One region of the Acidovorax sp. GW460-11-11-14-LB4 genome, then DNA from elsewhere that is predicted to be linked to it. Evidence: predicted binding sites of a transcription regulator. Region 1 holds the regulator's gene; the other holds the start of a gene.

Region 1 (7,456 bases):
CTTTGCCAGCGTGGCCCACCGGGGCACCATGCACGGCGATTCGATGACGCCGCAGGGCTTTCGCACCAACAACGCCGGTGGTGTGCTGGGCGGCATCAGCACGGGGCAAGACCTGGAGGTGAGCATTGCGATCAAGCCCACCAGCTCCATCATCAGCCCGCGCGAGTCCATCGATATCCACGGCAAGAGCACCGAGGTGATCACCAAGGGCCGCCACGACCCCTGCGTGGGCATTCGCGCCGCGCCGATTGCCGAGGCGCTGCTGGCGCTGGTGGTGATGGAGCACGCGCTGCGTCACCGTGCCCAGTGCGGCGATGTGGTGCCACCTGTGCCGCCGATCCAGGCCTCGTTTCTGTAACACCAACTCCCACCGTCCCAGGGGCGGTGCCTCTGTATGAGCAACCGCTTGTTCCGGGCCTTCCGTCGCCGGGCGTTGGCCGCCTTGGCCGTGCCGCTGTGGCTGGCTGGCTGTGGCGGCATGACGCACATCTCGCCCACCGCCCCTGCGGCGAGCAGTGCGCCGGCCCACATCGACATCACCCTCATCGGCTTCAACGACCTGCACGGCAATCTGGAGCCGCCCCACATGGCGCACCGGGTGCAAGGGCCCACAGGCCCCGTGCTGGCACCTGCAGGGGGCATGGCCTACTTCGCCAGCGCCATGGCAGCCCTCAAGGCCCAGTCGCCGCACCATGCGGTGGTGTCGGCGGGTGACATGGTGGGTGCCTCGCCGCTGGTGTCGTCGCTGTTCCTGGACGAGCCCACCATTGAGGCCGTCAACCGCATGCAGATCGACTTCAACGCGGTCGGCAACCACGAGTTTGACCGGGGATGGCGCGAGCTGCTGCGGCTGCAGAACGGTGGCTGCGAGAAATTCACCTCGCGCGAGCCTTGCCGCATCAGCAAACCTTTTGAAGGCGCCCAATTTGGCCTGCTGGCGGCCAACACGGTGCGTGAAGACGGGCGCACCCTGCTACCCGCCACGGGGCTCAAGCGGTTTACCGAAGGCGGTGTCACCGTCACCATGGGGTTTATCGGCCTCACGTTGCAGGCCACACCGACCATGGTCAGCCCGTCCGGGGTCGCTGGGCTGCGTTTTGAGGACGAGGCGGCCACGGCCAACGCGCTGATCCCTCAGCTCAAGGCCCAAGGCGCCGATGTGATTGTGGTGGCCATCCATGAAGGCGGGGGCACCACGGCGGGCGTGCAGGAGACCAGCTGCGCAGGTCTGTCGGGCGACATCGTGCCCATCCTGGAGCGCCTGGACCCGGCCGTGGATGTGGTGGTCTCGGGCCACACGCACCAGGCCTATGTGTGCGACTACAGCCGCGTGAACCCGGCCAAGCCCTTTTTGCTGACCAGCGCAGGCCAGTACGGCACGCTGCTCACCGACATCCAGCTGCGCGTGGATACGCAGACCCGCCGTGTGGTGAGCAAGACGGCGCGCAATGTGGTGGTGCAGGGCGAGGCCTTCACGGGCGCCCAGGGGCCGGTGCCGCTGACCACGGCCGTGCCCACGTTCCCTGCGGATCCCGGCGTGCAAAAGATCATCGACACCTACCGCGCTGCCGCCATTCCTCTGGCCCAGCGTCCAGTGGGGCAGGCCCAAGGGGCCATGCGCCGCCAGCCCAACGCGGCGTTGGAGAGCGTGCTGGGCAATCTGGTGGCGGACGCCCAGCTGCTGGCTACACGAGCGCCTGCGGATGGTGGTGCACAGCTGTCCTTCATGAACCCGGGTGGCCTGCGCGCTGACCTGGTGCCGGATGAGCAAGGGCTGGTGCGTTACGGCCAGCTGTATGCGGTGCAGCCCTTTGGCAACCAGCTGGTGATCAAGACCTTCACGGGTGCGCAGATCCGCGCGGTGCTGGAGCAGCAGTTCGCCAGCGGGGGCAACACCGTGCAGCGGCCCCGGGTGTTGTCGGTGTCCAGCGGGTTCAGTTACCGCTACGACCTGAGCCAGCCCGCCGGGGCGCGCATAAGCCACATGGTGCTGAATGGTGCGCCGGTGACAGACATGCAGTCCGTGCGTGTGGTGATGAGCAGCTTTCTGGACAGCGGTGGTGACAACTTCACGGTGCTGACGCAAGGCCAGGACCGGCGCGTGGGTGAGCTGGACCTGGATGCGCTGGAGGCGTACTTCCGGCTGCAGAGCCCGGTGGCACCGCCCGCTACCCACCGCATCACCCGCGTTGCGCCTGCCGCGCGCTGAGGAGCACCAAAGGCGTTGGGTGCACGCTGGGTGGGGGAGTCCGCCGCTTAGTCGTCTGTGCGGCGCAGCGCGCCCAGCCATTGCAGCGGGTTGAAGCCGGTGACCAGCCCGGTCGCCACCAGCACCAGTGCGCCGCCCCAGAGCATGCCCGGCCCCAGTGCCTCGCCCAGAAAGATATGGCCCCAGGCCACGCCGAACAGCGGGATCATGAAGGCGGAACTCATGGCGGCCACGGGCGAGACATGTTTGAGGACTCGCAGGTTGAGCCAGTAGGCGAGCCCCGAGGTCACGATGCCCATCACGGCCACGGCGGCCAGCGCCTCGGGAGTGAAACGTGCGGTGGGCAATGTCCAGGCCGCCCCGGGCAGCAGCAGCACCAGGGCAGCGGCGTGGATGCCGGCCGCGATCGACAGCGGTGACATGCGGGTGGTCGCCCGCTTCATCCAGGTGAGAGACAGGCCGTAGCACGCCGCAGCGGTCACGCACGCGCCTGCCGCAAGCAGTACCGCCGAGGTGGGCGCCACAGGCCCCAGCTGCACGATCAGCGCGACCCCTGCAAAGCCGCAGAGGCAGCCCGCCCATTTGCGCATGCTCAGCGTGTCTTCCTTCATCCAGGCGGCGGCGATCACGCCAAACGGCACGGCCATGGTGTTCAGCAGAGAGCTGTAGCCCGCAGGCAGGTGCAGGGCCGCCCAGGCGTACAGCAGAAAAGGCGCTGCCACCGTCAGTGCACCCAGCCCCAGCAGCTCCCGCCAGTGGCGCCAGGGCCAGGGCTCACCCGCCCAGCGCATGATGCCGATCAGCGTGAGGGTGGCCAGCCCAATGCGCAGCGCGGCCATCACATTCGGACCCAGTACCGGGCTGGCGATGCGGATGAACAAAAAGGAGGCGCCCCACAGGGCAGACAGCAGCACCAGCTGCAGGAAATGGCGGGTTTTCACCGCGCGCATTGTCAGGCACCTGCGCAGTGCTTGCCGAAGTGTTGGATGGAAGTTTTGATGAAAAAACTGCTTGAAGCGCTAGTCCATCATGCTGCGATAGCTATCAAATTGGTAGCAATTGCAGAGTAGCTTGCGCGACATGCGCAGGGGCCATGGCAGAACCTGGGAGTGCGCAATGTATGCCAACGGTGCCCCGCTTTGCATTAGCCCGACGAGGTAGCAGGGGCGGGGGATGCGAAGGGGCGGTCATCCGCGTGACGGCCACCCTGGGGGGCGTGGCTACTTGCGCACCTCGTCCACCATGGCGCGAAAGTCGTCGATGTCTTCAAAGCTGCGGTACACACTGGCAAAGCGGATGTAAGCCACCTTGTCGAGCTTCTTGAGCTCGCGCATCACCAGCTCGCCAATGCGGCTGGAGATCACCTCGCGCTGGCCCAGGTTGAGCAGCTTTTCTTCGATGCGCTCGATGGCGCTGTCGATCTGGTCGGTGCTGACCGGGCGCTTGCGCAACGCCAGATTGAAAGAGCCCAGCAGCTTGCTGCGGTCGTATTCAATGCGCCGACCGTCTTTTTTGACGATGGCCGGGAAGTTCACTTCCGGCCGCTCGTAGGTGGTGAAGCGCTTGTCGCACGCGCCGCACTGGCGGCGGCGGCGGATGAAGACCCCATCCTCAGACACCCGCGTTTCAACAACTTGCGTTTCGAGGTGGCTGCAGAAGGGGCACTTCATGGGCGCTGAGGACCGGCTTGTTGCTTAACGGTAGACCGGGAAACGAGCGGTCAGGGCGTTGACCTTGGCACGCACGGCGGCGATGTTGGCTTCATCGCGGGGGTTGTCCAGCACGTCGGCAATCAGGTTGGCCGTGATGCGGGCTTCTTCTTCCTTGAAGCCACGCGTGGTCATGGCGGGGGTGCCAATGCGCACGCCGCTGGTCACCATCGGCTTTTCAGGGTCGTTGGGGATCGCGTTCTTGTTGATGGTCATGTGGGCGGCGCCCAACACGGCCTCGGCTTCCTTGCCGGTAATGCCCTTGGCGCGCAGGTCCACCAGCATCACGTGGCTTTGCGTGCCGCCGGACACGATGCGCAGGCCGCGTGCGGTCAGCGTCTCAGCCACGACCTTGGCGTTCTTGGCCACTTGCTCCTGGTAGGCCTTGAACTCGGGCTGCAGCGCTTCCTTGAAGGCTACGGCCTTTGCAGCGATCACGTGCATCAGCGGGCCGCCTTGCAGGCCGGGGAAGATGGCGCTGTTGATGGCCTTCTCGTGCTGTGCCTTCATCAGGATGATGCCGCCACGCGGGCCGCGCAGGCTCTTGTGCGTAGTGGATGTGACCACGTCGGCGTGGGGCACGGGGTTGGGGTACACACCGGCGGCAATCAGGCCGGCATAGTGGGCCATGTCCACCATGAAGATCGCGCCCACGTCCTTGGCCACCTTGGCAAAACGTGCAAAGTCGATGTGCAGGCTGTAGGCCGAGGCACCGGCGATGATCAGTTTGGGCTTGGTCTCGTGCGCCTTTTTCTCCATCGCTTCGTAGTCGATGGCTTCGTTGGCATCCAAGCCATAGGACACCACGTTGAACCACTTGCCAGACATGTTCAGCGGCATGCCATGTGTCAGGTGGCCGCCTTCGGCCAGACTCATGCCCATGATGGTGTCGCCGGGCTTCAAGAAGGCCAGGAACACGGCCTCGTTGGCCGATGCGCCGCAGTGAGGCTGCACGTTGGCGGCTTCTGCGCCGAACAGCTGCTTGACCCGGTCGATGGCCAGCTGCTCGGCCACGTCCACGTGCTCGCAGCCACCGTAGTAGCGCTTGCCAGGGTAGCCTTCTGCGTATTTGTTGGTGAGCTGGGTGCCTTGTGCCCACATCACGGCGGGGGAGGCGTAGTTCTCGCTGGCGATCAGCTCGATGTGGTGTTCTTGGCGGGCGTTTTCGGCCTGGATGGCGGCAAACAGCTCGGGGTCGGTTTGTTCGACAAGAATTTTGCGGTCGTACATGATTGGCAGTCCTATGAACTTGTGTCCCTTGAAACAAGGGCTGCCCAGGCGAACGGCTGAACGCATGGGGCAGGGCCCCTGCGGCACGCTTCCCAGTGGTTCACAAGAAGTAGGTTCTTGCTGGTTTCCACGTCAGCGGCAACATCCAGTGGCTGGATGTTGCGCCTATCGCCAGTCGCGTACCCCGTTAGTGTAGCCGACACGGCGCCAGTGCTGCACCGTCCGAACCGCTGGGCGCCAGGGTTGTTGCCTGGGTGCCGGGAGCCTGCAGGGTTACAGGCCAGGTGTCAGCAAAGCCACCTTGTCGCTAGCTGCTGCAGGGGCTGTGGTGCGGGGTACCGCTGCGGGGATGCTCTGTACGGGAGCCTGGGTAGACAAGGAGGGTGGAGGATTGAAAGGCACTGCGCGACCGCCGGCCACCTGGCGCAGGCGCAAATGTTCCGCCATCACCTTGGCGGCATAGCCTCCGTCATCGGCCATGTTGCCTGCACCCACATAAAAGCGCAGGCCGCCTTCGAGCGAGCCAGCGCGAGCGATGCATTCCTGCAGCACCTTCACACCGACCCGCAGGTTGCTCACCGGGTCAAAGGCTGCAAAGTGACCGCCGAAGTTCTGGTACTTGTCAGTGTGCACGCGGGTCATCACCTGCATGAGTCCCTGTGCGCCCACGGCGCTTTCGGCAAACGGGTTGAAGCTCGACTCGATGGCCATGATGGCCAGGATCAGGGTGGGGTCGATCTTGGCGCGGGTGCCAATCTCGTAGGCCTCGGCCACCAGAGCGCTCAGGGGCTCAGGCGCCACGCGGTACTTTTTGCTGAGCCAGAAGGCCACGGCTGCCTGCTCTTTGGGCAGATCCTTGGGGTTCACCGCCGTAGCGCGCTCGCTGGCTTCCGGTTCGATGGGCATGCCCAGCATTTCAACCTGACGGGCTTGCAGCCAGTTCATCAGTTGCTCTTCACCAGCCTGGCGCAGATCGGGCCGTGCAGTGAGGGCAATGACGACAAAGGCAACGGCCAAGCCGATAAGGGCGAAGCTGTTGTGGGTGATTTCAAGAAAACCTTCGGTCACGTCGGCCGCGAAGGTTCGCACGCCGGAGACTATTTTTCCTGACGCTGTCATAGCTCTTCCTTTCTGAGGCGGGCCAGTGGAGCGGAGTAGTCGCAGTGGACTGTGCTTTGCTGGCAGATCGCCTGGATTGGTACGCCATCAAGTCCGGGCTGCACGTCTGTGGAGTGCTTGGCGCCCTGGATTGACTTAGCCGGGTTCGGCAGCGATTGGGGTTTGTACTAGCCCTGTTTTTGGGGCTGGCGGATTCTAGAAGCTCACTAAATGCATAGTCAATACTAACAAAAATATTTTTAAGACATAAAAATTATGAAAAACATGTGAAAAATCACAGTTTTTGTGGGGTGAGGGGTTGTTCGGCGCTGTGGGTGGGCCGGTGGTGGCTGACATCACCATGTCAAATTCAATCGGGCTTTTCTCCGCCATTGAGAATCCGATTTGAGTTGGCCGAGTGAGTTTGATAAGGTGGAGGCGCCTGTAGATTTCAGGCATCGCCAGACGAAGCGAAGTCTCCCTCCGAGGGCATTCAGTGCCAAGGTGCAGCAGATGCCGCTTCCATGGCAACCCCTGGAGGCAATACCTTGCCTCCTCGCCATGCGGACCTTTCTCTCCGCATCGCGACCGATGGCAAAGACCGTTGTGTCAGCCGTCAAGCCCGGCGGGCAGGCCCTTCAGGCACTGCTCGTCGGGCTTTCTTATTGGTGCTTCGCCTTGTGGGTGGGCGGCGCTGTCTTATATATAGATAATGGGGGCTGTTCCCTAGAGCGGCGACCCTTCGCCCGGAGTGTCGCGCGGCGTTCTCGCAGAGGTCCATCGGCGGGGCGGCCTGCCTCGCAAAGCCTTGTGCCAGATCACCTGGCTGGTGTGGACGATGCTCCCCGCCACGGCTTGCTGGCCCAATCCGGTGAAAATAGCCCTTTTGTTGTCCTGGCGTGCGCATGGTGCGGTCGCTCGGGCACGGCCCCAGGCCCTGCGCCAGGGATGCCTTCGTAATCCATTGGATCCATGTTTCCATTTTTTTCCCGCAGCAAAATGTCCGACGCACCTGAAGTGAATCCGGCCCCGGCCAAAACCCACGAGCCGCACCCGCTCGATGCGCTGACCGGCGGCGCTTTTTCTGCCGCTACATCGGGTGAGCGCGCTTCCCGCATCCGTGACTGGCTGGCCACGCAGCCAGCGCCTGAGCAGCTGCAGGAGGTGTTCAAGGAGTTGAGCGGACGTGACAAGGGCGCAGCCCGCGCCG
Region 2 (7,456 bases), on a different contig from region 1:
CGCGGCCCCGCCAGGGCGCTGGCGGTGGGCGAAAGGCTAAACTGTGCCCATGATTTTAACGAGTAGCTCTCCGGTCAGTTGGCTGCTGGCCCTGGCCGCTGCCGTGGCCTATGCCGTGCCTGCTGCTGCGGCCTCCCGCCTGGGGGCGGCAGCGGCGCGCAATGCACTGCTGGTGGCGTGGTTGCTGCATGGGGCCGTGCTGGTCTGGGGCCTATGGGGCGAAGCGCCCCGGTTCGGTTTTGCGCCCGCGCTGTCGATGACTGCATGGCTGGTGCTCACGGTGTATGCCGTGGAGCGGCAGTTGTTTCCGCAAATGCAGTCGCGCTGGGTTCTCGCAGGCCTGGGCGCGGCAGCCATTGTGCTGGCCATGTTGTTCCCGGGGCAGCCCCTGCACGTGGCTGCATCGGCCTGGCTGCCCTTGCACCTGGCGTTGGGCATTGCGTGTTATGGGCTGTTTGCAGCCGCCGTCGTGCATGCTTGGCTCATGACACGCGCCGAACGCCACATCCGGCAGGCCGAAGACCCGCACAGCGGCATCCCGCTGCTCACCCTGGAGCGGCTGACCTTCCGGTTCGTGACGGCAGGGTTTGTCCTGCTCACCGCCACCTTGATGGCCGGGTGGCTGTTTGGCGAGACGCTGTATGGCCGGGCCTGGCGGTGGGACCACAAGGCCGTGTTCTCGATGCTCTCGTGGCTGACCTTCGCCACCCTGCTGCTGGGCCGCGCGCGGTTTGGCTGGCGGGGCCGAAATGCGGTGCGTGTGTTGTATGCGGGCTCGGCCCTGCTGCTGCTGGCCTATGTGGGCTCGCGTTTTGTATTGGAAGTTGTTCTGGGCCGCAGCGCATGAAGTACCTGGTCTTGTTGGTCGTCATCGCGGTGGCGGTTGGTATCTGGCGCAGCCGCCGCGCCCCTGATGCGGCGGCGCCCAAAGCGCCCCCTACACCGCCAGCCCTGCCGCAAGACATGCTGGCCTGCGCGCACTGCGGCGTGCACGTCCCGCAGGCCGAAGCCCTGATGCTTGGCAGCCAGGCCTACTGCAGCGCCGAGCACCGGCGCCTGGGCCCAGCCTGAGCGGCGCTGCACCGTTGTGACCATGCAAACCGTGTCCGCAGGTTCCCTGCCGCCTTCGGCAGACGCGCCCTTCGCGCGGCTGTGGCTGGGTTTCCTCACCGGCCGCGTCATGGTGGCCCTGGCGCTCTTGGTGCTGCAAGGCGCCGGGCAGCTCATCAATCAAGCGGTGGGGCCCACCCTGCTGGCTGTCTGCGTGGCCTACCTGGTGGCTACGGTGGTCGTGCGTGTGCTCTCGCGCCGGGGCCCGCCCTCGCCGAGCGCAGGGCCGCAGTGGCTACCTTCCATCGGGGTGGACCTGGCCGCGATCACCGCGCTGCAGCTCTTGCATGCGGGCACCATGAACTACACGCCGCTGTTCGGCCTGCCCATCTTGATCGCCGCGGTGATGGGCACGCTGACGCTGGCCCTGGGCACCACTGCCGCAGTCACCCTGCTGCTGCTGGGCTGGGCCTGGTGGGTGGGGCAGTACAGCACGGGGGACGAAGGGCAGCGCTACCTGCAAAGCGCACTGACCGGCACGGGCTACTTCATCGTGAGCTATCTGGTGCACCAGCTGGCCACCCGCCTGGCGCGCGAACAGGAAGTGGCACAACAAAGCCAGGTGGCAGCGCGCGTTCAGACCCAGGTCAGTGCATTGGTCATCCAGAATCTGACCGATGGTGTGCTGGTGGTGGACGAGAGCGATGTGGTGCGCATTGCCAACCCGGCAGGGCTGCAGCTGCTGGGCGGCATGGCGCTGACCGAGTTGCCGTTTGCCCTCACATCCACGGCTCCTTGGCACCCCCTGGTGATCCTGGCGCGGCGCACCTTCCGGCACGAACAACCGCAGACGGCCGACGTCGATCTGCTGCACGAAGGCCAGAGCCCCACCGGTCTGCATGTGCGCACCTGGCTCACATCCACCCGCAACGCGGCCTTGCAAACGCGCTCCGAGCGGCTGTGCGTGATGTTCCTGCACGACCTGCGGGAAATGGAAGCGCGGCTGCGCACCGAAAAACTCGCGGCCATGGGCCGCATGTCCGCCGCAGTGGCCCATGAGATCCGCAACCCGCTGGCGGCCATCGTGCAGGCCAATGCCCTGCTGGAAGAGGACCTGCACGACCCCGCACAAAAACGGCTGGCGCACATGGTGCAGCAAAACGCCGACCGCCTGGCCCGCATCGCCGAAGAGGTGCTGGACATTGCCCGCGTACAGCACCAGATCAGCCATGCCCCTGCCTCGACCGTGGCGCTGGACGAGACGGTCGCCCAGATCTGGAACGACTGGCAGGCCCAGGACCCCGCCCGGCGGCGCGCCCTGGTGTCGCTGGACACGGGCGCCACCCAGGTGGAGTTTGACGCCGAGCACCTGCGTCGGGTGCTCGTCAACCTGCTGGACAACGCCCTGCGCTACATGGGCCCGGAGCCCGACTCGTTGTCAGTGACCACGCGCAACACGCCCGCTGGCCAGGTCAGCCTGCAGGTGTGGAGCGACGGTGCCCCGATGGACAAATCCGTGGAGCGGCATTTGTTCGAGCCCTTCTTCTCGTCGGAGAGCCGCTCCAGTGGCCTGGGCCTCTATATTTGCCGGGAGCTGTGCCAGCGCCATGGCGCCTCCATCAGCTACCAGCGCCTGAACCGCCACACCGCACGCGGTGACATCGGAGGCAACGCCTTTACTGTGGGCTTCCGCCGCACGACCCGCCCCGCCGACAATGCCACCTTGTTTGACACCATCGTGGTCTGACTGCCGCCTCCATGAACGCCCCTGCCGCCTCCATCCTTGTCGTTGACGACGAACCCGATCTGCGCACCCTGTACGAGCTCACCCTGCTGCGCGAGGGGTACCGGGTCGAGACCGCGTCGAGCGTCCAGGAGGCGCGTGATCAACTCAAGGCCCACCGCTTTGACGCCGTGATTACCGATATGCGGCTGCCCGACGGGTTTGGCATGGAGCTGCTGCAGGATCTGCGCGACCAGCAACGGCGCGAACGCTGCGTGGTCATGACCGCCTACGGCTCGGCAGAGAACGCGGTCGAGGCGCTGCGCGCAGGGGCCTTCGACTACCTCACCAAGCCCGTGGACCTCAAGCAGTTCCGCTCGGTGGTGGCCTCAGCCATCCAGGGCACGGGCGGGGTTCCACCGCCGCGTGCGGCACGCAACAACGGCTCCAGCCGGTCTACCAATGCAGCGGCGGCGACCGGCGAATTCGGCAATGCCAACGCCGCCCTGGACCGCCTCGTGGGCGAGTCCGACGCCATCCGCAACGTCAAACAGCGCGTGGCCAAGGTATCGCGTGGCATGGCGCCGGTGCTGATCCATGGCGAGTCGGGCACGGGCAAGGAGCTGGTGGCCCAAGCCCTGCATGCCAGCAGCCAGCGTGCTGACGGGCCCCTGGTCGCCGTGAACTGCGGGGCCATCCCCGAGAACCTGCTGGAAGCTGAATTTTTTGGTGCCCGCAAGGGCTCCTACACCGGCGCGTCGCAAGACCGCGACGGCTACTTCCAGGCCGCACGCGGGGGCACATTGTTCCTCGACGAAATCGGCGACCTGCCGCTGGCCATGCAGTCCAAGCTGCTGCGCGCCATCCAGGAGCGCAGCGTGCGGCCACTCGGCTCCACCCAGGAAGAGACGGTGGATGTGCGCATTGTGAGCGCCACCCACCGCGATCTGGCGGCCGATGTGCAGGCCGGCCGGTTCCGCCAGGACCTGTACTACCGGCTCAATGTGATCGAGATCGTCATCCCGCCGCTGCGCGAGCGCCGCGAGGACCTGCCCGCACTGTGCGCAGCGCTGCTCACCCGCATTGCCAACGAGTCGGGCATGCCGGTGCCCCAACTCACCGACCGGGCACTGAACGCCATTGCCGCCCACCCGCTGACCGGAAATGTCCGCGAGCTGGAAAATCTGCTGCACCGCGCCGTGGCATTGAGCGACGGGGACGAGTTGCAGGTGGATGCGCCAAGCGGCGCGTCAGATGTGCAGATGGCACGCCCGGCACCGTCCACGCTTGTGCCAGCGCCCGAGGGATCGGCGGTGTCCGCCGCCTTCTCTGCCGGGCCCCACGCTTCGACGTCTGCAGACACAGGCCAAGGCCCTCAGCCCCTGGCCAACGGCTGCACGGTGCCACTGCCCAGCGACCTGCAGGCCTGGTTGGACCAGCAGGAGCGGGAGATCCTGATCCGCGCGCTGAAAGAAGCCGGGTTCAACCGTACCGCCACAGCCGCACGCCTGGGCATCAGCCTGCGCCAGATTCGCTACCGCATCGCCCGTCTGAACATCGCCGTGCCCAATGACCAGGACCCGCATGACGAACTGGGCTGACGGTGCACCAGCGGCAGACATGGCGCCCTGGGAGGGCGGCTGGTACAGGACCGCTCAGCGGCTCGCATCTCCGAACCACGGGCCGCGCCCGGTACAGACCTCGCAAGTCGATCTGATCGTGGTGCATTCCATCAGCCTGCCGCCGGGCGAATACGGCGGCGGTGCCGTGCAACAGCTGTTCACCAACACCCTGGACTGGGATGCGCACCCCTACTACCAGGGCATCCGCGGATTGCAGGTGTCCGCGCATTTTTTTATCGAGCGCACCGGGGTGCTGTGGCAGTTTGTGGATTGTGACCTGCGCGCCTGGCATGCCGGGCAATCGTTCTACCGGGGGAGAAGCCAGTGCAACGACGATTCCATCGGCATTGAACTGGAAGGCCTGGAGGGCCTGCACTTCGGGTCGGCACAGTACGAAACCCTGGCCAGGGTCTGCCAGGACATTGCGCTGCGCTATCCCATCGAGCACATCGCAGGGCATGAACACATTGCCCCGGGACGTAAGTTGGACCCAGGCCCGGGCTTTGACTGGCCACGACTGCAAGGGGCGTTGGACTGGCCCGCGCAGCGATTCCCGCTGAACACGCGGGCGGACCCCTTGCAGCTTCGCTGACGCCGCACTTTCACTGTCGTACGGGCGCATCAAGACATTTTTTTCTTTGTGCGCTTGCACATATTTTTGCAGCCAAGCGCTGCGCGGCCTGGCGCAGGAAATCCGCCGCCAAGGTACGCCACTGCACGGTTTTGCATCGCCCACATCGCATTCACAAGGGCTCGCCACAGGCACCGGTTGCGTACGCAACGGGGTTGAGAACATGCTGTTTCGGTTTTGGGGACTCATTCCGGCGGTACACTACCGGTAGTGTCTTGAACCGCCTCGACACACCATATATAGTGTGCACCAGACTGAAGTCCGGTGCAGCACCCACACACTGCGGCGGCACTCCAGGCCGCACGCCCACCCCAGACAGCCCACAGAAGAGGACCCCCATGCAAGCTGCTTTGAACACGCCTTCCCCATCGCCCACCGCCTCTGCGGATGCCGCCACGCACGCTGCGGCGGCCGCAGCTTCCGGGCACCCGCTCACGCATTACCAGATCATTCGCCGCAACGGCGCGGTGGTGCCGTTCGAGCCCCAAAAAATTGCGGTGGCGATGATGAAGGCGTTTCTGGCAGTGCACGGCACGCAGGGCGCTGCCTCTGCCAGCGTGCGTGAGGTAGTGGACACGCTCACCCAGAACGTGGTCCGCGCCCTCATGCGCTCGCGTCCTGGCGGCGGCACCTTCCACATTGAAGATGTGCAGGACCAGGTCGAGCTGGGCCTGATGCGCGGCGAGCACCATGAAGTCGCCCGTGCCTACGTGCTGTACCGCGAGCGCCGCACGCAGGAGCGCGCTCACCACCTGGAACAGCTAGCACCCGCCACCCCGGTGCTGCACGTGATCGACAACGGCCAACGCGTGCAGCTGGACATCCTGCGCCTGCACGCCTTGATCGAGTCGGCCTGCGCCAACCTGGGCGCCGACATCCAGGCAGCCCCCATCGTCGCAGAGACCATGCGCAACCTGTATGACGGCGTTCCCATGGACGAGGTCTACAAGGCGTCCATTCTGGCGGCCCGCACCCTGATCGAAAAAGATCCTGACTACACCTACGCCACGGCCCGCCTGCTGCTGCACACCATCGTGCGCGAGGTGCTGGGGCGTGACGTAGCCCAGAGCAACATGGGCCAGGCCTACAAGGACTATTTCCCCACCTTCATTCAGAAGGGGGTGGACAACGAGCTGCTGGACGAGCGCCTGCTCAAGCAATACGACCTGAACCGCCTGGGCGCCGCGCTCAAGGCCGAGCGCGACCTGCAGTTCGACTACCTGGGCCTGCAGACGCTGTACGACCGCTACTTCCTGCACGTCAAGAAGACCCGCATCGAGCTGCCCCAAGCCTTCTTCATGCGCGTGGCCATGGGCCTGGCGCTCAACGAAACCGACCGCGAAGCCCGGGCCATCGAGTTCTATGAAGTGCTCTCGTCGTTCGATTTCATGTCGTCCACCCCCACGCTGTTCAACAGCGGCACGCTGCGCTCGCAGCTGTCGAGCTGCTACCTGACCACGGTGCCCGACGACCTCGATGGCATTTACGAGTCGATCAAGGAAAACGCCTTGTTGTCCAAGTTTGCCGGAGGCCTGGGCAACGACTGGACCCGCGTGCGCGCCCTGGGCTCGCACATCAAGGGCACCAACGGCGAATCGCAGGGCGTGGTGCCATTCCTCAAGGTGGTCAACGACACGGCCGTGGCCGTGAACCAGGGCGGCAAGCGCAAGGGCGCCGTCTGCACCTACCTGGAAACCTGGCACCTGGACATCGAAGAGTTCCTGGAACTGCGCAAGAACACCGGCGACGATCGCCGCCGCACGCACGACATGAACACGGCCAACTGGATCCCTGACCTGTTCATGCGCCGCGTGATGGAAAAGGGCACCTGGACGCTGTTCTCCCCTTCTAACGTGCCCGACCTGCATGATCTGTTTGGCGCCGACTTTGAAAAGGCCTATGTGGCCTACGAAGAAAAGGCCGCACGCGGCGAGATCAAGCCCGCCAAGACCGTCCAGGCCTCGGACCTCTGGCGCAAGATTCTCACCATGCTGTTCGAGACTGGCCATCCCTGGATCACGTTCAAGGATGCCTGCAATGTGCGCTCGCCCCAACAGCACGCCGGTGTGGTGCATTCGTCTAATCTGTGCACCGAGATCACGCTCAACACCAGCGACACCGAAACTGCCGTGTGCAACCTCGGCTCGGTGAACCTGCTGCAGCACATCAAGAACGGCCAGATCGACCACGACAAGCTCAAGAAGACCATCACCGTGGCCATGCGCATGCTGGATAACGTGATCGACATCAACTACTACGCAGTCAACAAGGCCCGCGACTCCAACCTGCGCCACCGCCCCGTGGGTCTGGGCGTGATGGCTTTCCAGGACAGCCTGTACGCGCTGCGCATTCCTTACGCCTCGCAAGAGGCGGTGGAATTTGCCGACAAGTCGATGGAAGCCATCTGCTACTACGCCTATTGGGCGTCCA

What was found. Region 1 encodes NrdR, which represses ribonucleotide reductase genes. Its sites were predicted from a motif close to CACNANATNTNGTG; they were not measured.
Region 2: the regulator NrdR is predicted to act here: its motif matches at 5,258-5,271, upstream of AC07X4_RS17185 (ribonucleoside-diphosphate reductase subunit alpha).

Annotation. Positions count from the first base shown of each region.
Region 1 is NZ_JBWKYJ010000026.1:7,887-15,342, reverse strand. Features, by position in the region: gene aroC (chorismate synthase) at 1-358, shown strand, start outside; gene AC07X4_RS11640 (bifunctional metallophosphatase/5'-nucleotidase) at 395-2,209, shown strand; gene AC07X4_RS11635 (DMT family transporter) at 2,257-3,159, opposite strand; gene nrdR (transcriptional regulator NrdR) at 3,430-3,879, opposite strand; gene glyA (serine hydroxymethyltransferase) at 3,904-5,148, opposite strand; ZMP/ZTP riboswitch at 5,184-5,337, opposite strand; gene AC07X4_RS11620 (lytic transglycosylase domain-containing protein) at 5,422-6,267, opposite strand; gene AC07X4_RS11615 (DUF349 domain-containing protein) at 7,219-7,456, shown strand, end outside.
Region 2 is NZ_JBWKYJ010000053.1:21,117-28,572, reverse strand. Features, by position in the region: gene AC07X4_RS17210 (cytochrome C assembly family protein) at 50-847, shown strand; gene AC07X4_RS17205 (PP0621 family protein) at 844-1,071, shown strand; gene AC07X4_RS17200 (two-component system sensor histidine kinase NtrB) at 1,094-2,797, shown strand; gene AC07X4_RS17195 (sigma-54-dependent transcriptional regulator) at 2,809-4,374, shown strand; gene ampD (1,6-anhydro-N-acetylmuramyl-L-alanine amidase AmpD) at 4,358-4,987, shown strand; gene AC07X4_RS17185 (ribonucleoside-diphosphate reductase subunit alpha) at 5,365-7,456, shown strand, end outside.